Regions from separate parts of the Cobetia sp. 29-18-1 genome, predicted to be linked through region 2. Evidence: predicted binding sites of a transcription regulator. Region 2 holds the regulator's gene; each other region holds the start of a gene.
What was found. The regulator PhoB, encoded in region 2, activates phosphate uptake and scavenging genes when phosphate is short. The targets are predictions, from matches to a motif close to TGTCATANNNNTGTCANA.

Region 1: QD208_RS13900 (glycosyltransferase family 1 protein) is a predicted target of PhoB. The motif match lies at 4,664-4,681, and genes of this name have one in related genera.
Region 3: QD208_RS16090 (UDP-2,3-diacylglucosamine diphosphatase) is a predicted target of PhoB. The motif match lies at 4,508-4,525, and genes of this name have one in related genera.

What each region holds. Positions count from the first base shown of each region.
Region 1 is NZ_JARWKS010000018.1:57,405-67,902, forward strand. It holds gene QD208_RS13880 (CoA transferase subunit A) at 1-609, opposite strand, end outside; gene QD208_RS13885 (LysR family transcriptional regulator) at 995-1,891, shown strand; gene QD208_RS13890 (alpha-ketoglutarate-dependent dioxygenase AlkB) at 2,023-2,832, opposite strand; gene QD208_RS13895 (phosphatase PAP2 family protein) at 2,918-3,469, opposite strand; gene QD208_RS13900 (glycosyltransferase family 1 protein) at 3,441-4,598, opposite strand; gene QD208_RS13905 (LysM peptidoglycan-binding domain-containing protein) at 4,834-5,787, opposite strand; gene QD208_RS13910 (acyltransferase) at 5,777-6,679, opposite strand; gene nhaD (sodium:proton antiporter NhaD) at 6,951-8,240, shown strand; gene QD208_RS13920 (DUF1338 family protein) at 8,712-9,494, opposite strand; gene QD208_RS13925 (DMT family transporter) at 9,644-10,498, shown strand, end outside.
Region 2 is NZ_JARWKS010000009.1:18,867-29,364, reverse strand. It holds gene QD208_RS08825 (ABC transporter permease subunit) at 1-1,734, shown strand, start outside; gene pstA (phosphate ABC transporter permease PstA) at 1,731-3,527, shown strand; gene pstB (phosphate ABC transporter ATP-binding protein PstB) at 3,524-4,369, shown strand; gene phoU (phosphate signaling complex protein PhoU) at 4,589-5,314, shown strand; gene cysZ (sulfate transporter CysZ) at 5,511-6,239, shown strand; gene phoR (phosphate regulon sensor histidine kinase PhoR) at 6,378-7,700, opposite strand; gene phoB (phosphate regulon transcriptional regulator PhoB) at 7,708-8,397, opposite strand; gene ubiA (4-hydroxybenzoate octaprenyltransferase) at 8,621-9,511, opposite strand; gene QD208_RS08785 (chorismate lyase) at 9,579-10,136, opposite strand; gene QD208_RS08780 (FAD-dependent oxidoreductase) at 10,476-10,498, shown strand, end outside.
Region 3 is NZ_JARWKS010000026.1:13,934-24,431, reverse strand. It holds gene QD208_RS16110 (sodium:proton antiporter) at 1-227, shown strand, start outside; gene QD208_RS16105 (aspartate/glutamate racemase family protein) at 327-1,082, opposite strand; gene QD208_RS16100 (NCS1 family nucleobase:cation symporter-1) at 1,463-2,938, shown strand; gene QD208_RS16095 (GGDEF domain-containing protein) at 3,282-4,454, shown strand; gene QD208_RS16090 (UDP-2,3-diacylglucosamine diphosphatase) at 4,633-5,508, shown strand; gene QD208_RS16085 (AEC family transporter) at 5,512-6,441, opposite strand; gene metF (methylenetetrahydrofolate reductase [NAD(P)H]) at 6,839-7,690, shown strand; gene sodC (superoxide dismutase [Cu-Zn] SodC) at 7,850-8,419, shown strand; gene QD208_RS16070 (YheV family putative zinc ribbon protein) at 8,555-8,806, opposite strand; gene prlC (oligopeptidase A) at 8,954-10,498, opposite strand, start outside.

The sequences.
Region 1 (10,498 bases), on a different contig from region 2:
GGGGTCCAGTTCCCCCGGCTCGACCAGCTCTTCGACTTCGACCACGGTGATCTTGCCGGCGGTGGCGGCCAGCGGGTTGAAGTTGCGCGCGGTATGGCGGTAGACGACGTTGCCGTAGCGGTCCGCTTTCCAGGCCTTGACGATGGCGAAGTCGCCCTTGATGGACTCTTCCAGAATGTAGGGGCGGCCATCGAACTCGCGCACTTCCTTGCCTTCGCCGATCGGTGTGCCGTAACCGGTGGCGGTAAAGAAGGCGGGGATACCGGCGCCGGCAGCACGCATCTTCTCGGCCAGCGTGCCCTGGGGAGTGAGGATCACTTCCAGATCGCCGTCGAGCAGCTGCTTCTCGAACAGCGCATTCTCGCCGACGTAGGAGGCGATCATGGTCTTGATCTGACGGTCTTCCAGCAGGATGCCGAGCCCGAAGCCATCGACGCCGCAGTTGTTGGATACCACGGTGAGGTCCTTGGCGCCGAGGCGCTTGATCTCTGCAATCAGGTTCTCCGGGATACCACACAGACCGAAGCCACCGGCGATTACCGTCATGCCATCTTCGAGGCCTGCCATGGCCTCCGCGTAGCTGGTCACCACCTTGTTGAATCCTGCCATGCGAATCTCCTTGAGTATCCAAGCTGTTGTTGTCGGGATGTCTTCATCATTGCCGACAATCCTGAGTCTGTATATATTTAATAAGTTTGTTTTTTCTATCCATTGATCAGCTTTTGATAAGAATTGATCTGCTGTTTATCGCGCCTGCTCGCGAGGAAAAAGCCCGCCAAACCCCCATGCTGGCGGGGTTGACGCGGTAGCGGGGCGGAATGGCCTGAACTGAGCGGTCAGTCATGTGAGAGCTTCGTGGCTGTCATCTATGACCAATGGCCTAGATGCCCTGCGAGCGCCTGCTCTGCGAGCGACAGACGACGAACTGCGCCGCATCACTTCTTGTGACATCTCTTGTGACATCTCTTGAAACAACCCCGGGACAGGACACGACATGACTCTGAAACAGCTGAAGGCCTTCGTGGCCGTGGCGCGCACGTTGTCCTTCGCCGAGGCGGGCACGCTGGTACATCTCTCGCAGCCGGCCCTGTCGTTGGCGGTCAAGAATCTGGAGGAGTCGCTGGGCGGGCGCCTGTTTCAGCGCTCGACCCGACAGGTCAGCCTGACGCCGGAGGGGCGCGCCTTCTTCCCGCTGGCCAGGCGCCTGCTGTCGGACTGGGAGCATGCCGAGGATGAGATGCGCCAGCGCTTCAGTCTCGGGCGCGGCCGCGTGGCCCTGGCCGCGATGCCGACCTTCGCTGGCAATCTGCTGCCCGGGGTACTGGCCGATTTTCGCCGCCAATATCCGGAGATCACCATCGAAGTGAACGATGTCATCGCCGAAGAGGTGGTCGAGCGGGTCACCGATGGCCGCGTCGAGCTGGGGATCTGCTTCGACCCCGGCGTGCGGCAGGACCTGGTGTTCGAGCTGCTGTTCGAGGACCGCTATGTGGCGATCATTCCCCCCGGCCATGCCTTGCTGGCAGAGGCGCCGACCTCCATCGAGTGGTCACGACTGCTCAAGGAAGACTTCATCACGCTGCAGCGGCCCTCGGGGGTGCGTCGCATGCTCGAGAAGCGCCTCGAGGATGCGGGCATGGCGCTGCATGTCGCCTTCGAGACTCACCAGCTGGTCACCTGCGGTCGCATGGTGGCGGAAGGTCTGGGCGTCAGCGCGGTGCCGGCGATGAGCGCGGCGCAGATGAGTGCGCTGGGCTGTCAGTGCCTGCCGCTGACAGGCCCCGAGATTCAGCAGCGGGTCGGGGTGATCCGTCGCGGCCGCCATGAGCTGTCGGTGGCCGTACAGGCGATGCTGGAGACCCTGCGCGCGCGTTATCCGTCGGCGGATTGAGTCCGGGGCGCAGTGACGCAGGGAGCGACAACAAAAAGGGACAACAAAGAAGGCGTTAGAGCAGGAAGTGGCAGGAAGAGGGCAAGAGGAGAGCGAGAAGAGAGAAAGCAGAGTGCACAAGAAAGATGGCCTCAGCGCGAGGGCGTCAGCAACTGGCGGTAGGTCAGGCTGATGCGCAGCCCCTCCAGCTTGCGCGGCGGCAACGCATGATGGAGGCGGTCCTGACAGCCACGGCCCATCACCAGCAGCGAGCCGTGCGGCAGCCACAGATTGAACGCCGGCGTGCCGGCATAGGGGCTGCGCGGATGGCCCTTGAAGCGCAGGGGGCGTTCTCGTCCCAGCGAGATGGCGAGCACGATCGGGCGAGTGCCCAGTTCCGGCTCGTTGTCGCTGTGCCAGCCCATGCGGTCGGCACCATCGGCGTAGCGATTGGCCAGCAGGCTGTTGAAATGCTCCGGGATCACGGGCTCGCTGCGTCCCAGGTCATCGCTTTGCGGGCTCAGCTCGTGATTGATGGCATGTCGCGACAGCTCGCCCAGCTGCCAGGCGGTCATGTGCCAGGGGTTGGGTTCGAACAGGCTGCCGGAGTAGCGATAGCGGGCGCCGACATCGCCCATCCACACCTGACGGCGTGGGATCGGGTGCGTCTTGCCATGCACGCTTAGGCTGGGGCGCTGCCAGTCGAGATCGCCCTCCAGCGTGACGAGGGCCTGATCGGCCTGCAATGGCGTCAGGGCGCGCGGCTTGAGATACAGCGGATGCAGGGGGTGGCGGTACCAGCCGTGCGCGAGGGTAAGCCAGCCCTCGGGCAGCTCGCGCGGGCGAGCTGCCAGGGCCGAGCCATCCGCCGCCGTCTGGCGCGCAGCTCCATCAGCCGCGGACGTCGAATCAGAGGTCGTGAGGGCGGCGAAGAGATCATCGCCAGCAGAAGGAGTCGTCATGCGGCGAGAGTGCCAGAGCCGCGTCAGGTTGGGCAAGTGGCTCTCGATTCGCGCCGACCCCGGGCTGACGCATGCCTCGTGAGCGTCAGGTCGTCAGCAGCGCCTCGAAGGTCAGGATGGCCACCTCGGCAAGGCCCAGACCCAGCAGCGCGCCGGCCAGCACATCACTGACGTAATGCAGGCCGAGGATTACCCGGGAAAGCGCAATCAGCAGCGCCAGCGGCGTGACGAGGATGGCAAGCTCCGGCAGCTGCTGAGCGGTCAGGCTGGCGAAGAGGGCAGCATGCAGGGTATGGCCGCTGGGGAAGCTGTAGCGGTCCAGCGGTGGCATGGTGCAGTTGATGGTATTGAAGGTGATGAACGGGCGCTCCCGACATAGCCGTGTCTTGAGCGCGCGGTAGAGCAGGGCCCCGGCGCCGGCCGCCAGGCCGAATTCCAGAAACAGCCAGCCGCCCATGGCATGGTGCAGCGGCAGGCTCAGCGTCAGCAGCGCCCATACTGGCCAGTCGCCCAGGCGCGAGACGATACGAAACAGGGTGAGTATCGGCCGGAACAGCGCCAGGCGTGCGACCTGGCGGCACAGGCGCCACTCCAGAAGGTCCAGTCGCTCAAAGACGGGAAGGCTGCGATCGTGCATCGGGCTTCTCCTCGGCGTGACGCAGGCAGGTCAGAAAGCCCTCGGCGATGCGGCTCCAGCCCAATGGTTCGACGCGCACGCGGGCGGCACGTCCCAGTCTGGCGATGCGGGCCGGCCGCTGGCAGGCCTCCACCGCCTGTTCGATGAAGCGTTCCGGCTGGCTGCAGGGCGCCAGCAAGCCCTGGTGATCGTCGCGGATCACCTCGGCGGCCGCCGCGTAATCGAAGGCGATCACGGCCAGTCCGCTGGCCATGGCTTCCAGAACCACATTGCCGAAGGTCTCCGACAGTGACGGGAAGACGAACAGGTCGGCACTGGCGTAATGGGCGGCCAGTGCCTCGCCGGTCTGGAAGCCGGCGAAGATCGCCTCGGGCAGGCGCTGTTCCAGGCGTTCGCGCAGCGGGCCGTCTCCCACCAGCACCAGGGCGAGGTCCGGTTGCACGGCCAGCATGGCCTCGTAGGTGCGGATCAGCAGCTCGATGTTCTTCTCGGCGGCCAGGCGCCCGACGTGCAGCGCGACGGGTTGCTGTGAGCTGACGCCCCATGACTTGCGCAATGCTTCGCTGCGATGACTGGGCGAGAAGCGCTCGCAATCCAGGCCGCGTCCCACCACCTGAACATGCTCGAAGCCTTGCTGCATCAGGCTGTCTGCCTGGGTGCGTGTCGGTACCAGCGTCATGTTGGCGGCGTTGTGGAAGCGGCGCAGGCCGCGCCGCACCAGCGGGCGTAGCGCCTTGAGCCGGTAGTGGGTGCTGTATTGATCGAAATTGGTATGAAAGCCCGCGACCACCGGCAGGCCCAGACGGCGGGCGACCATCAGTGCGCTGATGCCCAGCGGGCCTTCGGTGGCGATGTAGACGACGGAGGGGCGATGCTCGCGCCACATGCGCATCAGGCGCTGCGGTGCCGGCACGCCTACCTGCACGGTGTCATATCCGGGCAGGCGGAAGCCGCGTACCTGAAGCTCCTGCTGGACACGCGGTTCCAGGCTGCCATCTCGGGTGGCGGGACGAATGAGTTGGAGCTCACAGCCGCGTGCGATGAGTTGATCGCACAGATGACTCAAGGTATGAGCCACGCCATTGATCTCCGGATGCCAGGTTTCACTGACGAAGGCAATGCGCTCCATGACGTCTCCCTAGATGACTATTGTGGTCATTATCGAGAGAGGGAGTGACGGCGGCATAACAAGCAGGTGACGAAGCGATGACACACCCTCAACCCCTCACAACTCAGAGGTATGAGGGTTGTCTCATGAATCGTCAAGCAAGGACGACAGTCACCGGCGTGGCACCGGCGCTGTCGTCATCTGGCGGGGATTGGAGGTGGTGCCATGTCGGCTGGTGCCGTGAAGCAATGCTGGTTCAGCGCTTCTCGAGAATCTCGCGCGGGTCGATCGGCTTGCCGCCGTGGCGCACGTCGAACAGCAATTCATGCTGACCGTTGTTGCCGCGTGCGACGCGACAAAGCGGCGTGCCCGGAGTGACCTGCTGACCCACCTTGACCAGAATCTCGCCGCACTGGGCCAGCACGCTCTGCAGGTTGCCGGAGTGATGCAGGATGACCACGTTGCCCAGTTGGCGCATGGAGTCGGCGAAGCGCACTTCGCCCCGCGCCGGTGCACTGGCGATGCCGCTGGCGGCGGTACGAATCTGCATGGGCGCCAGCTGGCCATTGCCGTTGGTGCCGAATTCACGCGTCACGCTGCCGGCGGCAGGCCAGCGCCATGACTGACCCGGCTTCTGCAGCGGGCCGGGGTCCGGGCGAGCGACCAGGCTGCCACCGCTGGCGCGCGCGGCCGGGGCGCTGCGGCTCGGGCCACCGTTGAGCGGCACCGAGATCAGCATGCCGACATCGAGATCATTGGGGTCCTTGCCGGGGTTGGCGGCCTGAATGCGCTGCGGGCTGGCACCGAAATAGCGTCCGACCTTGGAGTAGGTATCGCCGGGGCGCAGCTGATAGCGATACGGGCCGCCGGAGGGTGCTCGCTCACGCGCGGTGGGCACTAGGATGCGCTGACCGACCTTGAGGTCACGAATCTTGACCCCCGGATTGAAGCGCGTGAGGCGCAGCAGGGGAATGTCGGCATCGCGTGCGATCTGCCCCAGGGTATCGCCCTTCTGGATGGTGACCCACTGGCCGGCCGGCGAGCCGGAGTAGCTGCCGGTCGCGCAGCCGCTCAGCCACAGGCCGAGACAGATCAGCGCCAGCCAGCGCAGCGCGAGGCCAACACGCTGCAGAAGTGGACGGTTCACGTCAGGTTCGGCCTGCGCTCGTGCCGTGAAGCCCGCGGCATTCAGGCCGTATTCAGTGTTCATCAATGTCATTCCCTGCACGTGACAGTCGGGCATCCTTGTCCTTCCAGACCTGATTGAGCCATTGCTGGAAGCGCTCGCGATAGGCGGCGTCCGCATGATAGTTGCCGTCGAGCATCCAGGGCTCCAGCGGCCGCTGAGTGATGACGAGCGTGATGTCGCCCCCGTGACCGCACAGGAACTGCCAGAAACTGGCATCGGCATGCCGGTAATCGAGGGTGGCATCCAGAATACCGGAAAGTCGATCGCCAAGCGTGTTGATCACCTGGGCACTGCCGCCGGCACGCGGCTTGAGCAGATGCTGGAAAGGGCTCTGCTGCTGGTTGTGCTTGGCGGGCGTGAAGCGAGTGCCTTCCACGAAGTTGAAGATCGCCATCGGCGCCTGTCGCGAGCGCTCGCACATGCGTCGCGTCGCTTCACGATCACGCTCGGCGAGCCGCGGATTGCTGGCCAGTTTCTGCTGGCTGTAACGGCGCATGAACGGGAACTCCAGTGCCCACCAGGCAAGGCCGATCACCGGCACCCAGATGAGCTCCTGCTTGAGGAAGAACTTGGGCATCGGCGTGCGAAGGTGCAGGGCGTACTGGAGAACGAAGATGTCAGTCCAGCTGCGATGATTGGCGATCACCAGCCACCAGCGGCGCCGGGCAGACCCATCACGCAGCGACTGCGGTACGTGGATGTCCCAGCGCGGGCGCAGCACATGGCGAATCCACAGGTTGTTGGTGCCGATCCAGCCCATGGCGAGGCGGTTGAGCCCCTCCAGCATGTGCAACTGCAGGCGGCGCGATGGCGTGATCAGCTTGAGTGCGGCCAGCAGATACAGTGGCAGCGCCCAGCACAGGGTATTGATGATCAGAAAGACAAGGCTGATGACACCTCTGATACTCGACATGCATGACTCCTTCATCAGGTGGCGCCATCGTAATTCACCCAGGAGTGGATGCCCACCCCGCTTGCGTGGGGGATGGCAACCCTGCGTTGCACGAAGCGAACGCCCCTCAGGTCGAATGGCGGGGCGCACGCAGCTGTGGTGAGATGCATCGCCGGTCATGTGACGGGTCGGTGCAAGGGAAAGGTCGTGGCAGGGTTCACGTTGAAGTCACGCCGGGCACCGTCAATCATCGCCGCCGCTGCGCGGCGATATCTCAGGGAGTGAGAGTGGCATGTGGTTGCAGGGACTGTTGATCGGGCTGGCGCTGGCCGCCTTCGTGTTGATTGCCATCGAGGATGTGATCCATCTCAACAAGGCCAAGACGACCTTGTTGCTGGGCACCTTCAGCTGGTTGCTGCTGTTCATCTTCGGCCCCGCGGCCCTGGCGGTGGATGATGTCCCCGAGGCCTTGAACGAGAACCTGCTCGAGATCGCCACCTTGTGGCTGTTTCTGATGGCGGCGATGACCTTCGTGGCCTTTCTCAATGCCAAGGGGCTGATTGCCAATCTGATCTACCGTCTGCTGCCGAAACGCATCGGGGAGCGCGGCCTGCTGTATCTGACGGGGCTCTTTGCCTTCGCCTTTTCATCGCTGGCCGACAACATCACCGCGACGCTGGTATCGCTGACCCTGGTGCTGTCGCTGGGCCTGGCGCCGAAGAAGACGCTGCGCTTTGCGGTGCTGGCGGTATTCGCTGTCAATTCCGGCGGCGTGGCGCTGATCACCGGGGATGTGACCACGCTGATGATCTTCCTGGCGGGCAAGGTGCGCATCAGTGAACTGATGCTGCTGGCGCTGCCGTCCTTCCTCAGCGTGATGCTGTTGGCGACGCTACTGCTGCCCGGGCTGGGAGGCGAGGTGAACCTGGTGCGCGAGCCGCGCGAGACCCGGCGTCTTGATCGTCTGGTCGCCTGGCTGTTTCTGGCCACCATCCTATCGACCCTCGGGCTCAACGTGCTGTTTGGCGTGCCGCCGCTGCTGACCTTCCTGTTCGGGATGTCGTTGATGTTCCTGCTCGGGCATGTCGCCGAACGGCGCAGCGACAGCGAAGAGCGCCGCATACTTGATTACATTCGTATTATCGAATTCGATACGTTGCTATTCTTCCTCGGCATCCTGCTGATGGTCGGGGCGCTCAAGGAAGCTCGTCTGCTGGAAGGCCTGGCACAGCTCTATGCCCTGATGCCGGCGATGCAGGCCAATTATCTGGTCGGGCTGCTCTCGGCGCTGGTGGACAACGTGCCGCTGACCGCCGCAGTGCTCAAGGCGGATGTCAGCATGAACGATGCGGAGTGGCTGGCGCTGACCTATGCCGCAGGCGTGGGTGGCTCGCTGCTGGTGATTGGCTCCGCCGCCGGGGTGATCGCGCTTTCCAAGGTGCGCGAGGTGAGCTTCATGAGTTATCTGCGCTTCTTCCCGGCGTTGTTGCTGGCCTACAGCGTGGGCTATCTGGGGGCATACTGGCTGGGCGGGCAGATCACGAATACGCCAGTGACATTGGCGCTCTCGTCTCTGGGCTGATGTGGAAGTTGATGGGGGTGTTCACTACGGCCACAGCCGCTGCCGCAGTCGCTGCCACAGCGGCCGTCAGATGCACTGCCTGATGCGTGGTCGGAAGGGGAATTGGCGCTGTTTGCGGTCGGCTGATCATTTTTTGATCAATCTGTCTGCGCTCGCCTGATCTCGATGGCGATACCTAGATGTACAGAGATTCTTCACAGCTTTTTCCACAGCTTCTGTTGATAACCTGTCTGCGACGTTAGGTTTAGAGGCTCAGACACAAGACTCAGGCATGGCGGGGGAAAGCGGCGGGGGAAGCGGCGAGTCGTGCAGTGATGACATCATGAGGTGATGCCATGAAGGGTGATGGCAAGAGGGGCGTAAAGGGTATGGCATGAAAGGGCATGTCACCCTCTGAGCACAAGAGCCCCCTACGCATGCGTAGGGGGCTGAATGCGACTCATCTCATTGCGCAGTGCTGCCAAGAGGCCATTACGCGCTGAGCTGGCACAGCGTATGTTCCGGCAGCAGTTGTTCTGCGGGACGCTGTTTTCCTTCTTGTTGAGTCGTCACCGGTGCCGTCGCCAGCAGGGCGATGCCGCCCAGCACCACCATATGCTCGTCACCGTCCGCGAACACCATGCGCTGGGCGTGGGCCGGGTAGTAGTGATACTGCAGCTTGGGATTGATGGGCAGTACCGCATGATGGCGCCCGGTCTGCGGTGCCATGCCGTAGGCCAGCATGCCCTCGCAGACCGCTTCCAGCGTTTCGCCAAGCTCTTCGGCATTGAAGCCGACATGGTGCAGGCGCGGCCCCATCACGGAGAGCCAGGCAGCCAGCGGGTTGGCCTCGAGCAGGCGCTCGAAGGTCGGCCAGTCCGGCATGTCCCACGGACGGCAGGGCGCGAGCAGGTTCTGTCCCTTGCAGTCATCACGATGACTCTGACTGATCAGGCGCTTGAGCAGGTCGCGGTGCATCGGCGGCAGGCTGTTGGCCTGCAGTTCCGCCAGCATGACGGCAGCGCCACCATCCGGGGGAAGCAGCAGATCGACCAGCAGGCCGCGGTCGGCCATGGCGTACTGTTTCACGCGGCGATAGCCCTGGTGATACAGGCTGGGTAACAGTTTCTCGCTTCTGAAAGGCCCCTGATTCAGCGTCAGGAACATCAGATATTCAGGGTTGATGCTGTCTGGCCAGATATCCAGCGCCCCGATGTCGGGATGGCGATGGACGAAGTCCAGCCATAGCTGCTGTTGGAATTCCTTGCGTTGCATGATGCCTCCTTGGACGGCCCCTATGACCTCAGTGCTGGAGCGATTATAGGTAGTCGTGCAAAGGGGTATTCAACGCCATTATCCGTTTTTTCGCGTTTCTTGATCGGAGAGTAAAAATGCCAGTGCTGGTGGCGTATTGCGTGGTTCTCATGGTGTGGTCGACGACACCGCTGGCCATCTCGTGGAGCGCCTCGGGCTGGCTGCCTGCCTGGTCGGCGATGGGCAGAATGTTAATTGCTGCATGCCTCGGTTACCCATTGTTACGCATGATGGGGCTGAAAATGGACCTTTCGCGTGGGGCATTGCGCAGCTACTCGGCAGCTGCTCTGGGTATCTGGGGTGGCATGTACTTCGCCTACCTCTCTGCGGCCTGGTTACCAAGCGGTATCATGTCGTTACTGTTTGGACTGGCACCTTTGCTATCAGGGCTTTATGCACGCTGGTGGTTGAAAAGTGCTCCACTTGACAAGTTGCAGTGGATGGGGTTTGCGTTGGCATTGAGTGGACTGGCCGTCGCGGTCTCGGATTCCCTGGCGTTGCCGCCGGGCAGCTGGAAGGGAGTCCTGACCATGCTGCTGGCCGTCAATTGCTTCGCGGCCTCGGGGGTACTGGTGCAGCGCGAGCGGGCAGGGCTGCATCCGCTGGTGCAGACGGAGGGTGCGCTGCTGGTCTCGCTGCCGCTCTATCTGGTGTGTGCGCTGATCGTCGATGGCGTGCCGCAGGCCCTGCCGGAGGGGCGCCCGATGGCGGCCATCCTCTACCTTGGCATCTTCGGCTCGCTGATCGGCTACCTGTGCTACTACTTCGTGCTGTCACGCCTGTCGGCTAGCACGGTGGCGCTGGCGACCTTGATCACCCCCATCTTCGCCATGAGCCTGGGCGCGGTGCTCAATGATGAGCTGATCTCCAGCCGCGTGCTCGCCGGGGCCTTGCTGATCGTGATCGGGCTGTGTGCCTATCTGTTCGGCCCGCAGTGGCGGGCGCGCCTGACGTCCCGCCGCCTG
Region 2 (10,498 bases):
GCGCGTCTGGCCTTGTCATCTCCACACGCCTCCGCCGGCGCGCTGGATGACGATGCAGCAAGTCAGCCCCCGCACTCCGAGTGGCAGCAGCAGTGGTTGCCGGGCACGGCCAGGCTGTCTTCGCAGCAGGGGCGTCTGCTGGTCACCGCTGACCGCGATGGCTTCACCCAGTGGCAACTGAGCGAGGCTTCCACCGGAACCAAGCCGCTGGCGCGCAAGCTGGCACATCACGCTGTGAGCTCTTCTGCCTCCGCGTCATCGCCGGCGATCACCGCGATCAGCGTCCTGCGTGGCGGCAGAAGCCTGATCGTCGGGGACGCGGCAGGTGGCCTGAGCCATTACCTGTTGCCGGCGCACGCGCAGCCGCTGGTCAAGGCCGGCGTCTTTGACAGTGACCTGTCGGCGCCGGTGGTGACGATGGCCGCCGCCCATCACAGCCTCGGCTTTGCCGCGCTGGACGCCAACGGCCGCCTTGGCCTCTATCTGGCCACCAGCGAGCGTCGCCGTCAGGTGCTGGACTGGCTGGATGCCACCCGGGTCGCGGCAGGCGTGGCGCTGGAATTTGACAATGATGACCGCCGCTTGCTGGCATCGGCGGCCCGGGAGGCGAGGCTGCCCGGCCAGCTCGCTCAGGACGCGCCGCTGGGGGCGCTCGGCAAGGCCTATGCCGGGCTTGCGATACACGATCCTCATCAGGCCGTCGGGCTCGACGCCATCTTCGGCAAGGTCTGGTATGAGGGGCGCGCTGCGCCGGAGTGGATCTGGCAGCTGGAGAGCACCGGCACCCACGAACCCCGTCTGTCGCTGGTGCCCATCATGTGGGGCACGCTCAAGGCGGCGCTGGTCGGGCTGCTGTTTGCCGTGCCGTTGGGGCTCGGCTGTGCCATCCATGTCGCCTGCTTCATGGCACCGCGCCAGCGTTCCCGCATCAAGCCGCTGCTGGAGATGATGGAGGCACTGCCGACCGTGGTGATCGGCTTCATCGCCGCCCTGGTGGTCGCACCCTTCGTCGAGCGTGAGCTGATGGCGGTGTTGCTGGGGCTGGTCCTGATTCCGCTGGGCACCATGGTGGCCGGCTTCCTGTGGACCCTGTCGCCGCGCGTATGGCGCAATCTGCTGCCGGAAAACATGGCGGCCTTCGGGCTGTTGCCGCTGCTGTTCGTGCTGCTGTGGCTGGATGTGACCATCGCCGGCCAGGTCGAGCAGTGGTGGTTCGACGGCGACCTCCGCCAGTGGCTGTTCAGCCATTACGGCATCGATTACGCCCAGCGCAACACCCTGGTGACCGGCATGGCGCTGGGGCTGGCGGTGATGCCGACCCTGTTCACGCTCAGCGAGGACGCCCTCTCATCAGTGCCGCGCGGTCTGGCCGCCGGCTCCGCGGCGCTTGGCGCGACGCCATGGCAGAGTCTGCGCCGCGTCATCCTGCCTGCCGCCGCCGTCGGGCTGTTCTCGGCGATGATGATCGGCATGGGGCGCGCGGTCGGTGAGACGATGATCGTGCTGATGGTGGCCGGCAATACGCCGCTGGTGGATGCCAGCCTGTTCGAGGGCCTGCGTTCACTGGCCGCGACCCTGGCCATCGAGCTGCCGGAGGCCGAGGTCGGCAGCAGCCACTACCGCTTGCTGTTCCTCGCTGCCCTGGCATTGTTCGTCTTCACCTTCGTGGTCAATACGCTGGCGGAAGTGCTGCGACAGCGCTTCACGCCACCCAATCAGGGGAGCTGGGGATGAGTCACCCTGACACCAATCGCGCCAGCTCCTCATTGCTGCGCCCGCGCGAGCCGCTGGTCGGGCGCCTGCAGCGCTACTGGCGCGACGGCGGCCCGTGGGGCTGGCTGAATGCCATGGCGGTCAGTGTCTCGCTGGTGCTGGTGCTGGGCCTGCTCAGCCTGCTGGTGGTGGGCTCCTTCAGTCACTTCTGGCCCTCACGGTTGGTCGAGGTGGAGCTGACGGCGCAGCCGGGCCAGAGTCCCACGGCGCTGACCACCACGCGCGGTGAGCCGGCGGCCGACAATCGCCATCTGCTCGGCGAGCTGATGCACGAGGAGATGCGCCGTGTCGCCTCGGGCGAGGGGGATGACGCTCGCCAGCAATGGTGGTTGCTGCAGACATCCTCACGTGACGGGGCCGCGGCCAGCTGGCAGTGGCTGCCGGATACGCTGCTCGACAGGATGACCTTCCCCAGCCAGGCGCTGATGCTGGAAATGCGCGACGGCCGCACTCTCTACGGCATGCCACGGGCGCTGAGTGACCCGATGACGGGGGAGATGGACCACACGCCCGATGTCGGCGACGGGCCTGGCCGGCCCTTGTCCGAGGACGCCGAGCCACTGTTTGCCCGCCTGAAGATGATCGAGAGCGAGCGCCGCCAGCTGCAGGCACTGCGCCTGGACAGTGAAGCCTTGAGCAGTCGCTATCAGGCGCTGCAGCAGTCTCTGGCATCCCGGCGCAGTGCCACTGCTGACGGTGACGCGGCGCAGACACATGAGGACGCTGAGCTCGAGCAGCAGATGCAGGAGGAGTTGGAAGAGGTGCGCAGCGCCTTCATCGAGCGTGAAGGTCAACTGAGTGCCCTGCGTGACGCCCTGGCGGGCGGTCAGTTGCTGCTGGGCGGCAATGGCGGCTACGAAGGCCGCATCGCGCTCGATGATATCCGCAATGCCTGGCGGCCCAATGCGATGGGCTTCAGCGGCCGGCTGATGATGACCTTCAAGCGCTTCCGTGACTTCGTGGCCGGCGCGCCTACCGAGGGCTTCGGTGGCGTCTGGCCCGCCATCTTCGGCACCGTGCTGATGGTGGTACTGATGTCGATCATGGTGATGCCCTTCGGCGTGATGGCGGCACTTTATCTGCACGAGGTGGCCCATCAGGGACGCCTGACGCGCCTGACGCGCATCGCGCTGCGCAACCTGGCCGGGGTGCCCTCCATCGTCTATGGCGTATTCGGCCTCGGTTTCTTCGTCTATGGACTGGGCGCCGGAATCGATGAGCTGTTCTATTCCGAGCGGCTGCCGACGCCGACCTTCGGGACCGGCGGCATTCTGTGGGCCTCGCTGACGCTGGCCCTGCTGACCTTGCCGGTGGTGATCGTCGCCACGGAAGAGGGGCTGGCGCGCGTGCCGCGTCGTCTGCGCGAAGGCGCGCTGGCGCTGGGGGCGACACGCCTGGAAACGCTCAAGCGCGTGGTGATCCCGGCGGCCTCGCCGGCGCTGATGACGGGGCTGATTCTGGCCGTGGCGCGTGCGGCGGGTGAAGTCGCGCCGCTGATGCTGGTCGGAGTGGTCAAGCTGGCCCCGGACCTGCCGCTGGATGACAGCTTCCCGTGGCTGCATCTGGACCGCAAATTCATGCATCTGGGGCATCAGGTCTATGATCTGGCCTTCCAGAGCAGCGATGCCTTCAGCAGTCGGCCGCTGGTCTACGCGACCGCGCTGGTGCTGGTGGTCGTGATTCTATGCCTCAATCTGAGTGCCATTCGCCTGCGTCACATGCTGGCACAACGTTACAAGGGAGCCACCGAATGAGGCGTGACTCTGAACAGCCCAAGCCACAGTTGTTTCTTCAGGAGACGCCTGCGCGGCCGGCTGAGGATATCTGCCTGGAAACCCGCCACCTGAGCCTCGATTATCAGGCACGTGTCGGCAAGGAGAACCAGACGCGCCGCGCACTGGAGGATGTCAGCCTGCAGATCACACGCAAGCGCGTGACGGCCTTCATCGGCCCTTCCGGCTGCGGCAAGTCGAGTCTGTTGCGTACCTTCAATCGCATGACCGATCTCGACGAACAGTCACGTCTTTCCGGCAAGGTGCTGCTCGAGGGCGAGGACATTCATGCGCGCGGTGTGGACGTGCCGATGCTGCGCCGCCGGATCGGCATGGTCTTCCAGACGCCCAATCCCTTTCCGATGTCGGTCTACGAGAACGTGGCCTTCGGGCTGCGGCTGGTCGGCGAGAATGACAAGCGCCACCTCGATGACAAGGTCGAATCCTGTCTGCGCTCCGCGGCGCTCTGGGAAGAGGTGAAGGATCGCCTGCACGACAGCGCGCTGGGGCTCTCGGGTGGCCAGCAACAGCGGCTGGTGATCGCGCGGACGCTGGCGGTCGAGCCGGAGGTGCTGCTGCTGGATGAGCCGGCCTCGGCGCTGGACCCCATCTCGACGCTCAAGATCGAGGAGCTGATCCGTTCGCTGCGCTCGCGTCTGACGCTGATCATCGTCACGCACAACATGCAGCAGGCCGCGCGGGTGTCAGACGATACCGCCTTCCTGCATGAGGGCCGCCTGGTGGAATTCGCCCCGACGGATCAGCTGTTCACCAACCCGCGGCGCCGCCAGACGGAAGACTACATCACGGGGCGTTTCGGTTAGCGCGCTCATGCGCGAACGTGCAGCCAGTTAGCCTTTTCGCCCTGATATTGCTGACGATGGCGGCCAGATACCGCCTTTGCGCCATGGGTGAAACATAACTGCAATCAAGTGTCGGCATGCTGAGGGGGAGCCCGCTGTGTCAGTCAGTAGTGGGCCATACTTGTCACGTCATTCATGTCACGCCCCCTGACTCGGTGGGCGACTTTCCGGGAGAGGGAAATGGATATCACCAGCGATTCGCACGGCAAGCATATCTCAGAGCAGTTCAATCACGAGCTGGATGCACTGAAGACACACCTGCTGGCCATGGGCGGACTGGTAGAGAAGCAGCTGCAGGATGCCGTCACGGCATTGCTGGAAGGCGACAGTGAAACCGCCACGCGGGTGCGCGACAACGACAAGGCTGTCAACGACATGCAGCTCAAGATCGATGACGAGTGCACCCGGGTGTTGGCCCGCCGTCAGCCGGCGGCCTCCGACCTGCGCCTGGTGCTGGCCGTCATCCGCGCCACCTCCGATCTCGAACGTATCGGTGATGAATCGAGCAAGATCGCACGCAATGCCATCTCGCTGGTCGAGAATGGCCAGAGCCCGCGCGGCATGGTCGAGGTGCGTCACCTCAGCCAGCACGTGCGCAGCATGGTGCGTGACTCCCTGACGGCCTTCGCGCGCTTCGATACCGACCTTGCCCTCAAGGTGCTGCGTGAAGATGCCTCGGTGGATCTGGAATATCAGAGCGCGATGCGCTCGCTGATGACCTTCATGATGGAAGACGCGCGCCAGATCACGCCGGTGCTCAACGTGATGTGGATTCTGCGTGCGCTGGAGCGCATCGGTGACCACGCCGACAACCTGGCCGAGTACGTCATCTTCCTGGTCAAGGGCGTGGACGTGCGTCACACCGATACCCATGACCTGAAGCCGCAGGACCTGGACAAGAAGTGAGCTGACGCGCTTCTCTGCCCCTGTGGCGCCTCTTTCGCCCCGCACCTGCCCACCGGCAGGCCGCGGGGCGATTGCGTCGTGGGAGCGCGAACGGTGTCAGGCGGCCGACAGCTGCGCCGCGCAGGCGGGAGTGCTAGGGTGTGGCTCCGGCCAGCCCGCTGGCTGGCCGGTTCTTTTGAGATGACGAGGACGTCGCATGATTGATGCCGTATCGGCGCTGGTCCGCGGGACCCGCATGGTCTATACCCCCGGGCTGCGCCGCTTCGTATTCGTACCGCTGGCGATCAACCTGGTGCTCTACAGCATCACGCTGTGGGTGTTGTTCAACCAGTTCGGTGGCTGGATCGATTACTGGATGCTCAAGGTACCGGCGTGGCTGGAGTGGCTCAGCTGGTTGATCTGGCCGGTGCTGGTGGTGAGTCTGTTGCTGGTGGTGTTCTTCACCTTCAGCCTGGTGACCAACCTGATCGCCGCGCCCTTCTACGGCATTCTGGCCGAGAAGGTCGAGCATCGTCTGGATGGCACCCTGATCGATGATGACCGCGGCCTGATGAAGATCGGCGTCGATTCGCTGGGACGTGAAATGGCCAAGCTGGGCTACTTCATCCCGCGCATGATCGCGCTGTTCATCATCGGCTTCATCCCGGGCCTGAACCTGCTCTCGCCGCTGTTGTGGGGACTGTTCTCGGCCTGGAGCATGTCGATCCAGTACCTCGACTACCCGATGGACAACCATCAGGTCAGCTTCGGTGACATGAAGCAGCGCCTCAAGGCGCGCTGGTGGCCCTCACTGACCTTCGGCGCCGCGGTGTTCGTCATGACGCTGGTGCCGCTGGCCAATCTGCTGTTCATCCCGGGCGCCGTCGCCGGGGCGGTACTGATGTGGCAGAGCCACTACCGTCAGTTGCCGGCACCGCGTCGTTGAGACAGCCTGTCGCTGAAATAGCCGCAGCGTCGTCTGATTGACCAAACGAAACGCCCCGCAGTCGCCTCCTTTCGAGGTGGCTGCGGGGCGTTCTGCGTTGGGCTGGCGTCCGGGTCAGATCATCACTGAGTCAGCCCATCACTGGGCTAGCGCACTGCTGGCCTGGGGAGCGCTTGCCTGACAGGCGCGCTCGTCGGGGAAGTGACAGCGGAAGCGCGCACCCTCGCCGGGGTGGCTGTCGATCTCCAGATGGCCCTGATGGCGAATCAGCACATGCTTGACGATGGCAAGCCCGAGGCCGGTGCCTCCCGTGGCGGTGCTGCGGCCCTTGTCGATGCGGTAGAAGCGCTCGGTCAGGCGCGGCAGGTGCACCGGGTCGATGCCATCCCCATCATCTTCCACCTCGACCAGCAGGCCCGGGTCATCCGCCTTCCAGCGCAGGGTGATATGGCAGTCTTCGGGGGTGTAGCGCACCGCATTGAAGACCAGATTCGAGATCGCGCTGCGCAGTTCCTGCTCCTCACCGCGCAGTGACAGGCTGGCATCGGCCTCGATGGAGAAGGTGTGGCGCCCCTGGGACAGGCCTTCGGCGTCGTCGCGGATATGGCCGAGCAGGGCGCTCATGTCGATGCAGCGACCGTTGTCGGACAGTTCGTCGGTTTCCAGGCGTGACAGGGTCAGCAGGTCCTCGACCAGGTGCTGCATGCGGTCGGTCTGGCTCTGCATCTGGCCCAGTCCACGCTGCCAGCGAGGTGGCAGGTCATCGGCGTAATCGGAGTAGGTCTCGAGATAGCCGGCCAGCACCGTCAGCGGCGTGCGCAGCTCATGGGAGACATTGGCCACGAAGTCGCGGCGCATCTCTTCCAGACGATAGAGGCGGGTGACGTCACGCAGCATGACCAGACGCTCGTTGTCACCGAACAGGGTGATGGAGATCTGCAGCGTCAGGTTGTCAGACAGCGGCGACTGGAGCGTCAGCGGCTCGCGGTAGGCCAGCCGATTGAAGTAGTCGATGAAGACGGGGTCACGCAGATAATTGGTGATGTGCTGGCCACGGTCGTGGCTGGCCTTGAGACCGACCAGCTGCTCGGCAGCGCTGTTCCACCATTCCATGTCACCGTGGTTGTCCAGCATCACCAGGCCGTCGCGCATGGCCTCGGAGGATTCCTGGATACGGTTGAGGATGCTGCGCAGTCGCTCCTGAGCCTGACGCTGGCCCTTCTGGTAGCGGTAGAGACGATCGAGCAGGTCTCCCCAGACGCCATCGCCGGGCGGCGGCTCTTCATGGGGATTGGTGATCAGCCAGGTGTAGAGGCTCTTCAAGTGCTTGAGATGGACGAACAGATACAGCGAAAGGCCCAGCGCCAGGCCCCAGCCCAGATGGCCCAGCAGGCCACCGATAAGGCCGAAGCCACCGGCAAGGTAGCCGAGGCGCCATAGCTCGTTGGTCCAATAGCGCATGAATCCCTCAGGCCTGAGCGCTGAAGCGGTAACCGGTGCCGCGGACGGTCTGGATCAGATGCTGATGGCCTGTGCCCAGCGCCTTGCGCAGGCGACGGATGTGCACGTCCACGGTGCGCTCCTCGACATAGACGTTGCCGCCCCATACCTGATCGAGCAGCTGGCTGCGCGTGTAGGCACGCTCCTGATGCGTCATGAAGAACTGCAGCAGGCGATATTCGGTCGGGCCGACATCCAGCGAGTTGCCGTGGGCGGTGACGCGGTGGCTGGCCGGGTCGAGCATCAGGCCTTCGACTTCCACCGCCTCCTCGACTCCCTTGGGAGTGGTGCGACGCAGCACGGCCTTGAGACGGGCGACCAGCTCGCGCGGCGAGAAGGGCTTGGTGATGTAGTCGTCGGCACCGGCTTCCAGGCCTTGAATCTTGTTGTCTTCCTCGCCCTTGGCGGTCAACAGGATGATCGGCAGCTCCGAGGTGGTCTCGTCACGCTTGAGACGCCGCGCGAGCTCCAGGCCACTGGTGCCCGGCATCATCCAGTCCAGCAACAGCAGATCGGGCTTTTCATCGACGACGATGGCGTGGGCGTCCTGGGCATTGTCTGCCTCCAGCACGCGGTAATCCGCCATTTCGAGGGCAACGGCGATCATCTCGCGAATCGAGGATTCATCGTCGACAATCAGTACGGTCTTGGAGCTCATCGCTAGATCCCATGCAGCAGTCGGCGCACGCGCCAGAATGACAAGTCGATGACGATTACAACCCGCTTATATGACAACGAGATGACAACTGCCAGCATGGCAGCTTGCACGCAAGCCTGCCAGCCACCTTGGAGGCGCGGCAGGCAGGCATGATCCGTGGGCTGGGAAGCAACAGAGGGCAGGGGTCGCTTTAATTTAAATAATACTAATGTTTATGCAGGAGTCAGCTCATCGGCCAGGTCGCAAGGGCGATACCGGCGAAGATCAGCAGCCCCGTCCAATGATTGTTGAGGAACGCCTGGAAGCAGGGCGCACGCTCACGCTCACGGATCAGACGTTGCTGCCAGACGAAGGTGACGGCGGCGGCAGCCAGCCCCAGCCAGTAGAAGATGCCCAGCGCCAGGTGCAGGCCGATGCCGATCAACATCACCAGCATGCCCAGCTGCAACAGGCCGATCATCAGCTTGTCGGCACGCCCGAACAGCACGGCGGTGGACTTGATGCCTACCTTGAGGTCGTCATTGCGATCGACCATCGCGTAGGCGGTGTCGTAGGCCACCGTCCACATCAGGTTGGCCGCGAACAGCCACCAGCCGTAGGTCGGTACCTCCTCCAGCGTCGCGGCGAAGGCCATCGGAATCGCCCAGCCGAAGGCGGCGCCCAGCACCACCTGGGGCAGATGATGGAAGCGCTTCATGAACGGATAGCTGGCCGCCAGCAGTACGGCGACGATCGACAGCAGCACCGTGGTCAGGTTGGTGAAGCACACCAGCACGAAGGCGGCCGCGACCAGCCCCCCGAACAGCGTCAGCGCCTCGCGCTCCGAAATGCGACCCGAGGTCAGCGGCCGGTCACGCGTGCGCTCGACATGCTTGTCCCAATGGCGGTCGGCGTAGTCGTTGATGACGCAGCCGGCGGCGCGCATCAGATAGACCCCGGCGATGAAGATCAGCAGGGTCGTGCGCTCGGGAATGCCATCTGCCGCCAGCCACAGTGCCCACAGGGTCGGCCACATCAGCAGCCAGGTGCCGATGGGGCGGTCCAGCCGTGTCAGGGCGAGGTAGTCGGCCAGTCTGGAAGGACGCGAAGCGGCGGAAGTGGATGACGCGGTCATCGGGGCTCCTGGGCGGGTGGTAGTGGGCAAGGGAAGAGAGGGAAACGAGGCCAGTCGGGCGCAAGGCTCAGGCCAGCTGCAGCGCGTGCTGGAAGGCCGGCGTGAAGCCCTCCTGCACCAGCACCTTGAAGCGACCATGCGAGAACATCGAGCGGCGCATCCACAGGCTGGTGGTGCGGGCCAGCGGCCTGGGGCTCGAAAGCACCAGCGGGGCGCGGCTGACATCGATGGCGCTGCGGGTCAGGTCGGGCTGGCGAAACAGCCAATGGCCCAGCGAGCGCTCGCCCAGCGTCGAGAGGCGATGACCGTGGGCCAGGTCCAGCGCCGCCAGCGAGCGTGCGATCACCCATGGCGTATCGCCATGACAGAGCGCCACTTCGCGCCGCCAGACATGCCGGCGTGGGCCGATGCCCAGCAGGCGTGCCTCATCCAGCCGCGCGGGGCCGGTGTCCTGCAGCAGCAGGCGCACGCGCAGGCCCTGGATTGGCTGGCCATCGCGTTCATCCTGCTGCTGCATGGCGCTGGCAAGACGCTGGGTCAGCGAGTCCGTCGAGGAGAGCCACGCCCACCAGCCGGCCGGCATGACACCTTGCAGCGCGGCAGCCGGCTGCCAATGACGGCGCACCGCCGCCGAAGCAGCGGGTGCGGCGCGCGTGGGCAAAGGCCAGCGAGGCGCAGGCTGGCACAGGGGCTCGGTTGACGAATGAGGCGCCTCACAGGTGGAGGTCTGTGGCGTGAGCGCTGCGCGATGAGGCTCGCCTGCTGGGCATCGGACCACGGTGAATTCCCTGTCAGGATGACGAAATGGCGAGTCTAGCATGGCCGGGCGGCCAGGCCTCCCGCTCAGGCATGCCTGCACTGCTGGCGGGCTGGTATGCTGGGCGCATTCATCGGCGTTCATGACGGACGCTGCTGGCGCTCTTTCATCAGCGCTTCCCTCGGATCGATCTCAGGAGATGGTGCCATGCGCGACCCTCGCACCCTTGT
Region 3 (10,498 bases), on a different contig from region 2:
TCCGCCCCGGCACCACGCGCGTGCTCACTTGGGGCGGCCTGCGCGGTGGTATCTCGGTGGCGCTGGCACTGGCGATTCCCGAAGGCGACTTCCGCGAGCCGCTGGTGGTCACCACCTACATCATCGTGTTGTTCTCGATCCTCGTGCAGGGGTTGAGCATCGGCAAGCTGGTGACGGCGGTGGTCGGCGATCGTAGCCACGCGGGAGAGTCGAACGACAAGCACTGAGTCAAAGTCGGCCAATGCAAACGCCCCTTCACTGGCAGCAGTGAGGGGGCGTTTTCGTTTCGGTCGCGAGGCGCCAGCCAAGGGCAGTTTGCTGGCGGGTCAAAGGGCCGCCAGGCCCCGGGCAAAGACACCGCTGAGGGGTTTCACCTCACCCGCTTGCTTCGCGCGAGCGACAGCGGGCTGGCGCATCAGGGTCAGCAGCAGGTCGCGCCCCGCCAGCAGCGGGTCGACCACCGGCAGGCCGATCTCTGACGCAATGGCATCACGCAGCGGCCCCATCGCAGCGCAGCCCAGCACGATGCTGCCGGCACCGCTGGCTCTGGCGTGTTCACAGCGCTCCAGCAATGGCACGGGGGGAGTGCGCGCCTCGGACAGCGCGAGTACCGGTACGTCACAGGCCAGCAGCGCCTTGCACAGAGGGCGCATCGCATAGCGCTCCAGCAGCTGCTCGGACATCGGCAGCGTGCTGGTCATGCTGGTGACGATGGCAAAGGAGGGAGCCGCCAGTGTGGCCATGTGCATGGCGGCCTGGGCGATGCCGATCACCGGCACGGGGCTCAGTTCGCGTGCGGCCTCGAGGCCGGGGTCACCGAAGCAGGCCAGCAGATAGCCATCGGCGGGCGGGGTCTCCAGCAGGCCCTCACGATCACGGGCGATCAGCGCCAGCAGCGCGACCACCGCCATGGCTTCCTCAATGGCGGTCTCGATGCTGGGAGCGCCATGCTCGGCAGTCAGCACCTCGAGGTGGACGTCCCGGGCGAGCTGCCGTTGCAGCGAGTGCGCCATCTGCTGACTCATCGCCTGGCTGGTGTTGGGATTGATGACCTTGAGACGCAACATGGCGGGCTCTCTCATGATGGGTGGCTCGTGATGGGCTTTCTCGTGCCGGCGCGCGCCGGATGCGGGGCCGTGCGAGCGGAGCACACAAAACACGAGCAGCATCCGTGCCAGTCCGGGGACACCCGCTGGCGCAACGTTCGTTTCATTGTCGGCGCGCTGCTGTGGTGCATATGGCTAATACAGCGGAAGTTGATGGTGCCTGATGTCTCAGGAGTTGCCACGTACATGACGTTGCTGGCAGGGGTGTCACGCAGATCGGGCCTTGGGGAAAACGCTTGGAGATTGAAAATCCGCAACAAGTGTTTCACTGGCACGCTTGTTGATAAGGGGAGGGTATGGCGAGGCATGACGCCTCGTGACTGGCCCATGGCCCACAAGCCCCTCTGGAGACAACAATGACACCCCAGACTCCCCCTGATCTGAGCAACGCGAGCAAGCGGCTCATCAATGAGGACCTCGCCCCCTGCGAGCAGAACTGGAACTGGTACAACATCTTCTCGTTCTGGATGTCCGATGTGCACAGCGTCGGTGGCTACGTCTTTGCCGCCAGTCTGTTCACCCTGGGGCTGGCCAGCTGGCAGATTCTGGTCTCGATGCTGGTCGGCATTCTGGTGGTGCAGGTGTTCGCCAATCTGATCTCGCGGCCCAGCCAGCAGACGGGGGTGCCCTTCCCGGTGGTCTGCCGGCAGTCCTTCGGCATCTATGGTGCCAACATTCCGGCGATCATCCGCGGGCTGATCGCGGTGGTGTGGTACGGCATCCAGACGTATCTGGCGGCGCATGCCTTGATGCTGGTGCTGCTGCGCTACGTGCCGTCGCTGGAAGGGCTGACCGAGACCCAGCTGTTCGGGCTCTCGCAGCTGGGCTGGTACTGCTTCCTGTTCATGTGGGTACTGCAGGCGCTGGTGTTCTGGTGGGGCATGAATGCGGTGCGTCGCTTCATCGATTTCGCCGGGCCAGCCGTCTATGTGGTGATGTTCGCGCTGGCGGGCTGGATCGTCTGGCAGGCCGGCTGGGACAACATCAGCTTCACGCTGGGCAGCAAGACGCTCTCGGGCAGCGACGCCCTGTGGCAGATGGTGATCGCCGCGGCGCTGGTGGCGGGCTACTTCGCGGGGCCGACGCTCAACTTCGGGGACTTCTCGCGCTACTGCGCTACCCCTGGGGATGTGAAGCGCGGCAATTTCTGGGGCCTGCCGGTCAACTTCCTGCTGTTTGCCGTCATCACCGTGGTGGTGGTGTCCGGCACGCAGCCCATCTTCGGCGAGATGCTGCATGACCCGATGGAGACCGTCGCCCGCATCGACAATGGCGTCGCGGCAGCGCTGGGCATCCTGACCCTGGTGCTGGCGACCATCGGCATCAACATCGTGGCCAACTTCGTGTCACCGGCGTTCGACTTCTCCAATGTGGCACCGTCCCGCATCAGCTGGCGCATGGGCGGCATGCTCGCCGCCGTCGGCTCCATCTTCATCACGCCGTGGAATCTGTTCAACAACCCGGAGATCATCCAGTACACCGTGGGCATCCTCGCCGCAGCCATCGGCCCGGTGTATGGCGTGATCCTGTTTGACCACTATCTGGTCAACAAGGGCGGCATCAACACCAAGGCGCTGTTCACCGACAGCGCGGAAGGCGAGTACTTCTTCGAGAAGGGCGTCAACGTCGCGGCGGTCAAGGCGCTGCTGGTCTCCTCGGCGGTGACGCTGATCATCAGCTTCCTGCCGCTGGGCGACATCACCCACTTCACGCTGTTCATCGGCGGGCTGATGGCGACAGGGCTTTATGGCGTCTTCTCGGGGTACTGGCTGGGAGATGCCGCCTCTGCACGCATCTATGTGCCGGCCGGGGTACGCCAGAAGATGTCATGACGCTCAGGCCATGACCTGGCCGTGACCTGGCCGTGACCTGGCCGTGACCTGGCCGTGACCTGGCATTGCCTTGGCTTTACCTTCAGCGCCCTGCTGTCGCCACCGAGATGGATGACGACAGCAGGGCGCTTTCGTTCGTGTTGCCGGCACATTCGTGTTGCCGGCACATTCGTGTTGCGACGCGTCTTTGCCCTTGCTTCGCCTGCCCGGCCTGATGACACAGCACATTGTTCTATCAGGCAGTCGGTAATCTTGCGTTTACTGATCAACTCTTTATTCCAGTGAGGTGTGCTCTGCGCGCGGTGTAACATTGGTTGATGCTACCGAGTGTCGAGGATGGAACATGCTGCTTCATGAACATCTGATATTGCCGGGCAGGGACGGTTCGGATATCGAAGCGCAGCACTATCGCACGCGAATCAACAATACCTTCATCATGTTCGCCATGGCGTGCTTCGCCTGCTTCCTGCTGTTTGACTATTTCCAGGTGCCGTCTGCCTGGCAGGCGTTGTGGGTGGGGCGGCTGATCATCTTCCTCTGCTGCCTGCTGTGCATCCTCCAGCTGCGCCGCGGCGGCGTGCATTCGGACAAGATCCTGCTGGCCGGGGCGATACCCGCCAACCTGTTCTTCTGCTTCGGTGCCGCGCTGATTCCGGATGCACTGACGCTGACGCTGTGGAACCTGAGTTTCTCGACCTGCATGCTGATCGCCATGCCCGCCTGGCTGGTGTGGGGCTGGCGCTACCAGCTGGCCAGCAGCCTGCCGCTGATACTGTGTTATGTGCCCATCTATGTGTGGCTGAGTCCCTTGTCGTTGACGACATTGGCCGGCGCTGGCGGTGCCTACATCCTGGGGACCCTCTTCATCGCGCCGGCACTGGCGCATGCCCGAGCCTCGACCTTCCATCGCACCATCCGGCTGCAGCGCACGCTGGAGGCGCGCAATCTCGAATTGCACGACATGAATCAGCGGTTGCTCACTCAGCAGAACGAGCTGGAATACCGCGCCAATCATGATCTGCTGACGGGGCTGCCCAATCGCCGTTTCGGCTTTGATTTTCTCGAGCGGATGCTGGCCGAGAGCACGAGCACCCGGCAATGCATGTCGATCCTGTTCGTGGATGTCGATCGCCTGAAGCACGTCAACGACAGCTTCGGGCACGCCGAGGGGGATCGCCTGATCCAGCTGGTGGCCCGGAGTGTCGCCCAGGCGGCCGGTGAAGATGGTCTGGCATGCCGCCTGGGCGGCGATGAATTCCTGGTCGTGATGCCCGGAGCCTGTGATATGGCCAGCCAGCAGGCGACGACCCAGCTGATGCGCCATCTTCAGGAGCAACGCCTGGAGCAGCAAATTCCCTTCCCGGTCGAGGTCAGTATCGGGCGCGTCACCCACGACCCGGTATTGCAGGGCGATGTGGATGTCGATGACCTGATCCATATCGCGGATGACCGCATGTATCGTCAGAAGCGCGCTCGGCGGCGGGCCATGGCGGGCGCCAACGACCCCCAGGCGTGAGAAAGCCCGCGATCTTCCCCTCATTCATGCTGCAAGTGATTGATGGCAATGGCTGTCATCGCTTTTTCATGTCGCTGTTACGGGTATGTCATCGCTTCCCCTCAGTCTTGCTGGGCAACGACAGGGGCCATCTGGGCCTCGCCTGTCGATTCCGCCTGGCAACCCAGAGGTGACTGACATGACCGCTCCGCAATCGGCTCCCCGTGATGAAATGCCGCCTGCTCCCGACGCTCTCGGTCAGGTTCGCACGCTGTTCATCTCCGATGTGCACCTGGGAACCTCGGACTGCCAGGCGGCGCTGCTTGCGAAGCTGCTGCGTCGCGTGCGCCCTGAACGCCTGTATCTGGTCGGCGATATCGTCGACCTGCTGGCGATGCGCAAGCGTGCGGTGCTCGACAAGGACCAGCAGGCGCTGGTGGCGCGGGTGCTGCGTCTGGCGCGCAGTGGCTGTGAGGTCATCTACATTCCCGGCAATCATGATGCCGCCTTCCGTCGCCTGTGTGGCCTGAAACTGCACAACGTGAGCATCGAGCGGCGCGCGATCCATACCACCGGCAGCGGTCGTCGCCTGCTGGTCTCCCACGGCGATGAATTCGACACCCATGTGCGTATCGCGCCGTGGCTGCTCAAGCTGGGCGATGGCATGCACGGCTTCATCCTGTCGCTCAATCGCTGGTGCAACCGCGCGCGTGGCATGTTCGGGCTGCCGTACTGGTCGCTGGCCAGCGCGCTCAAGCGTCGTAGCGGCACCGCCCAGCGCTATGTGGCCCAGTTCGAGGAAGCCGCCATGCGCCAGGCGCGTCTCGAAGGGCTGGATGGCTATGTCGGGGGGCATATCCACCAGGCGGGCTTCCGGGTCGAGGAAGGCGTGCTCTACTGCAACGACGGCGACTGGGTCGAGCACTGCACCGCGCTGGCGGAAGATGCCGAAGGCGCGCTGCACCTGATTGACTGGCAGGGTCAGATCCTCGAGACGGCGCCGCGCCATCTGATGCCGCGTCAGGCGCCGGCCGCGACGCCCGACGCCGTCACGCCCGAGATGGCGGGCGCCTGAGCCTCACCCCAGGCCGCTGATCGCCAGCATCCATGACAAATACAGCGGGATGATCAGCGGCGCCGCCAGGGTGGTCAGCATCACCGCGATCGCGCCCTTGGCCGGCTGGATATTCAGCTCGATGGCCAGCACGACCACATTGGCGGCCATCGGCACCACGCCCAGCAGCAGCAACACCTGCGCCAGCACCGGGTCGAGGGCGAACAGGCTGCCCAGCAGCATCACGCTGCCCAGACTCAGCAGCGGCCACATCACGAAGCGCAGACCGGTCGCGGCCAGAATGAAGCGCGGGTCGATCTCGCGCAGGCTGACCCCGCCCAGCGTCATGCCGATGATCATCATGCCCAGCACCGTGTAGCTGTACTTGAAGTAGTCGAGTCCCTCCATCACCGCCCCCGGTACCTCGAGCCCCAGCGTCCCCACCAGCAGGGCGGCCAGAAAGGCGTAGATCAGCGGCAGACGCACGATCTTGACCAGGCTCTGGCGCATCGAGAACTGCCCGCGCGCACTGACGTAGAAGCCCAGCGTGAACTCATACAGCGTGATGCCGAGCAGGCAGAACAGGTACTGGGTCACGCCTTCCGGCGGCAGCAACAGCATCGCGACCGGCAGGCCGAAGTAGCCGGTATTGCCAGTGCCGGAGGAGAAGGCGAGCAGGGCGGCTTCCTGCGGCGGGAAGAACTTCGCGGCCAGCGGGCGCACCAGCAGGCAGATGCTGCTGGCCAGCGAGAACAGTCCCAGCGTCAGGCCCAGATCACTCAGCGATGGCTCGCCGAGCACCAGCCCGCGGAAGAAGGTCAGCGGCGCGATCACATAGATCAGTAAGGTGGCGATGGGGCGCGGGTCGATCGCCAGGCGGCGTGCACAGAGGGCGCCGAGGGCGACGAAGGTGATCAGCATCCAGAGCGGTTGCTGCAGATCGATGTGGTCCATCACGGTTCCTTGTGAAGCATCATTGTCCTTTTGGCTCATCATGCCGTGTGGCCCCTGTCAGCGTCATCCCATGAATGTCGCGCATTGCGTCTTTCCTTGATCCGGCTGCGCATCGCGTGGTTGCGCGGCTGGTGAGGGGCAGGACTGAGGGACAGGACTAAGGGGCAGGACGCCACTGTCAGCAATGGTTATAAACACGCATTTTCTTATATGAATGGTATTGAAGTTGAGGCGAAAACCTTTCATTGGCCGGGGTCGGCGGCGGCGGTCAGAATGCTCGATATGCAGTACAGGGGCGGTGGCGTGACGCGCCGGACGTGTATTGCTGCACGCGCACCGCGAAGTGTGCGGCGATAACGACATCAATGCCGGACACGACGACCACGAGGGCCGCCCCATGAGTGCAATCGAACATCCGTCAGGGATCAGCTTCGAATTCTTCCCGCCGAATACCGAGGCCGGACGTGAAAAGCTCAAGGGGGTTCGCGATCAGCTGGCGGCGCTGGAGCCGGAATTCTTCTCCGTCACCTATGGCGCGGGTGGCTCCACGCGTGAGCGCACCTTCAACACCGTGCAGTCGGTCAGCGCCAGCGGCATCTGCACCGCGCCGCACCTGTCGTGTGTCGGCAGCGACCGCGGTGAGCTGCGTGAGATCCTGGCGCAATATCGTGAGCAGGGCGTCAAGCGACTGGTGGCGTTGCGCGGGGACCTGCCCTCCGGGATGGGCTCGCGCAGCGAGCTGCGTTACGCCAATGAGCTGGTCGAGTTCGTGCGCGAGGAGACTGGCGATCACTTCGAGATCGCGGTGGCAGCCTATCCGGAGTGCCATCCGCAGGCCGACAACTACCACAGCGATCTCGAGAACTTCGCGCGCAAGATGCAGGCCGGCGCCGATATCGCCATCACCCAGTACTTCTTCAATGCCGATGCCTACTTCCACTTCGTGGAGCGCGCGCGTGCCGCCGGTATTCAGCAGCCGATCATCCCGGGGATCATGCCGATCACCAACTACACCCGGCTGGCGCGTTTCTCCGATTCCTGCGGGGCGGACATCCCGCGCTGGCTTCGCCGGCAGCTCGAGAGCTATGGCGATGACAGCGAGAGCCTCCAGGCCTTCGGCACCGAGGTGATCTCGCGCATGAGTCAGCGTCTGCTGGATGGCGGCGCGCCGGGCCTGCACTTCTATACCCTCAATCAGGCCGAGCCGTGTCTCAAGGTGCTGGAAAATCTGGGTATCTCTTCTCGTTGAGTCACGCGCGCCGGGTGTGCGCGACAAGTAATTGGAAGAGCGGCATTGAATGTGACGTCGCTCGCCCTGAGGTCTGACGGGTAGCCGCTTGTGACAGCGGCCCGCAAGCCACTCAAGGCGTCGGCAGTGACGCCGGCCTCAGTGATGGAGAGATTGCTCATGAATCACGAGACACAGCACACGGCATCCTTTACGACCTCGTCCAGAAAGCCCCTCAAGACCGCCGCGACGCTGGCGCTCGGCGCCTGGTTGTTCGGCGGCGTCGCCCAGGCCGCCACCGAGGTGGAAATGCATCGCGTCAGCAGTGATGGCGTCGGTGAGTCCGTCGGCAGTGTCATGGCCGAGGATACCGATGATGGTCTGCTGCTGACGCCGAAGATCGAGGGGCTCGAGAGCGGCATCCACGGCTTCCACCTGCATGCCAATGCCAGCTGCGAACCGGCCGAGAAGGATGGCGAGACCGTCGCCGCCGCCGCGGCAGGTAGCCACTTCGATCCAGAAGAGACCGGTACCCACCAGGGCCCCTACGGTGATGGCCACCTCGGTGACCTTCCGGCATTGAGCGTCGATGCCGATGGCAAGATCTCGCTGCCGGTGCTGGCACCGCGCCTCAATGAAAGTGATCTCAGCGGCCATGCGCTGATGATCCACTCCGGCGGTGACAACTACACCGATACGCCCAAGCTGGGCGGTGGCGGCTCGCGCGTCGCCTGCGGTGTAGTTGACTGATGTGTGGTCGACTGAACGATGGTCGACAGATCTGCGGTCGACTGGTCTGTGGTCAATTGAGCCACCTGCCGAGATGACATGAAAAAGCCCCGCCAATTGGCGGGGCTTTTTCATGTCGCAGCGCTACAGCAGATGTCAGTGCAGCTTGCCGGGGTCCAGAATGCGCACCGGCTGAACCTCATCGCTCGCCGGCGTCTCGCGGGGGTCGCTCACGCGCGTGGAAATCTCGGCGAGGGTCGGCGGTTCCTCGATGGCTTGCTGTTCGAAGAAGTCGCAGGACACGCAGTCACGGTAGCGGGTCTCGTTCTGCTCCCAGGTACGCAGGCGGTCCATTGCTCCGCAGCGCGGGCAGACGGCACCGGCGATGAAGCGCTTGATGGTAGACATGGTGCCTCCAGTCAGGGTCAGGGTAGGTCTGGCAATCCCGCCTCGGGCGGATGATGCGCCATATGATACGCCCCCGACCGGTAAAGGTCAGGGGCGCATGGTCAGCAGCTCGTGGTCAGGCTTGCGCCATCCCGAGACAGGGCGAGATCAGGCCGCCTGGGCACCGATGCCGGAGTGACGCAGCAGGGCATCGACCTGCGGGTCACGGCCACGGAAGGCGCGGAACAGCTCGGCAGCATCACGCGAGCCACCACGAGCCAGTACCTCGTCACGGAAGCGCTGGCCAGTGGCGGTATCGAAGACCGCGCTTTCCTCGAAGGCACTGAAGGCGTCAGCCGACAGCACCTCGGCCCACTTGTAGCTGTAGTAACCCGCGGCGTATCCGCCGGCGAAGATATGGCTGAAGCCATTCTGGAAGCGGTTGAACTCGACCGCCGGCACCACGGCGACCTTGCTGCGCACCTCGTCGAGCAGCGCCTGGACATCGCTGGCCGACGGCTTGTCGAGCTCATGATGCAGGCGGAAGTCGAACAGCGAGAACTCCAGCTGGCGGACCATGGTCATCGCCGCCTGGAAGTTGCGGGCTGCCTGCAGGCGCTCGAGCATGTCATCGGGCAGGCGCTCGCCGGTGTCGACGTGACGTGCGATCAGATCCAGCCCTTCACGCTCGTAGCAGAAGTTCTCCATGAACTGGCTGGGCAGCTCGACGGCGTCCCAGGCCACGCCGTTGATGCCGGAGACTTCGGCGACTTCCTGGCGGGTCAGCATGTGATGCAGACCGTGCCCGAATTCGTGGAACAGCGTGACCACTTCATCGTGGGTCAGCAGCGCCGGGCGATCGCCCACCGGGCGGGTGAAGTTGCAGGTCAGGTAGGCGACCGGCAACTGCAGGCTGCCATCCTCGCGGCGACGACGGACGCGGCACTCATCCATCCAGGCACCGCCCCGCTTGCCTTCACGCGCGTAGAGGTCGAGATAGAAGCCGGCGATCGGGGTGTCATTCTCGACCACCTCGTAGTAGCTGACGTCCTCGTGCCATACCGGCACGTCACGCTGCTTGAAGGTGATGCCGTAGAGGCGGTTGACGACCTCGAACAGCCCGTCGATGGCCTGCGGCGCCGGGAAGTAGGGACGCAGCTGTTCCTGATTGATCGCGTAGCGCGACTCGCGCAGCTTCTCGCTGGCATAGCCGACATCCCACGGCTGCAGGTCGTCGATGCCTAGGCTCTCGGTGGCGTAGGCCGCCAGCTCGTTGAACTCTTCACGCGCCTGCGGCACGGCGCGGGTGGCGAGGTCATCCAGGAAGGCGATGACCTGCGCCGGCGAGTCGGCCATCTTGGTCGCCAGCGACAGCGAGGCGTAGTCATCGAAGCCGATCAGCGCGGCCAGTTCCTGACGCAGGGCCAGAATCTCCTCGATCACCGGGCCGTTGTCGAACTCACCGGCGTTGGGGCCCTTCTCCGAGGCGCGCGTGACGAAGGCGGTGTAGACCTCCTCACGCAGCTCGCGGTTGTCGGCATAGCTGAGCACCGGGAAGAAGCTCGGGAAGTCCAGGGTGATGCGATAGCCTTCCAGCCCCTTGGCTTCGGCATTGGCCTTGAGCGCTTCAAGGCCGCTTTCCGGTACGCCCGCCAGCGCCTCTTCGCCGACATCCTTGTGCCAGGCCTGGGTGGCATCCAGCACATGGTTGGA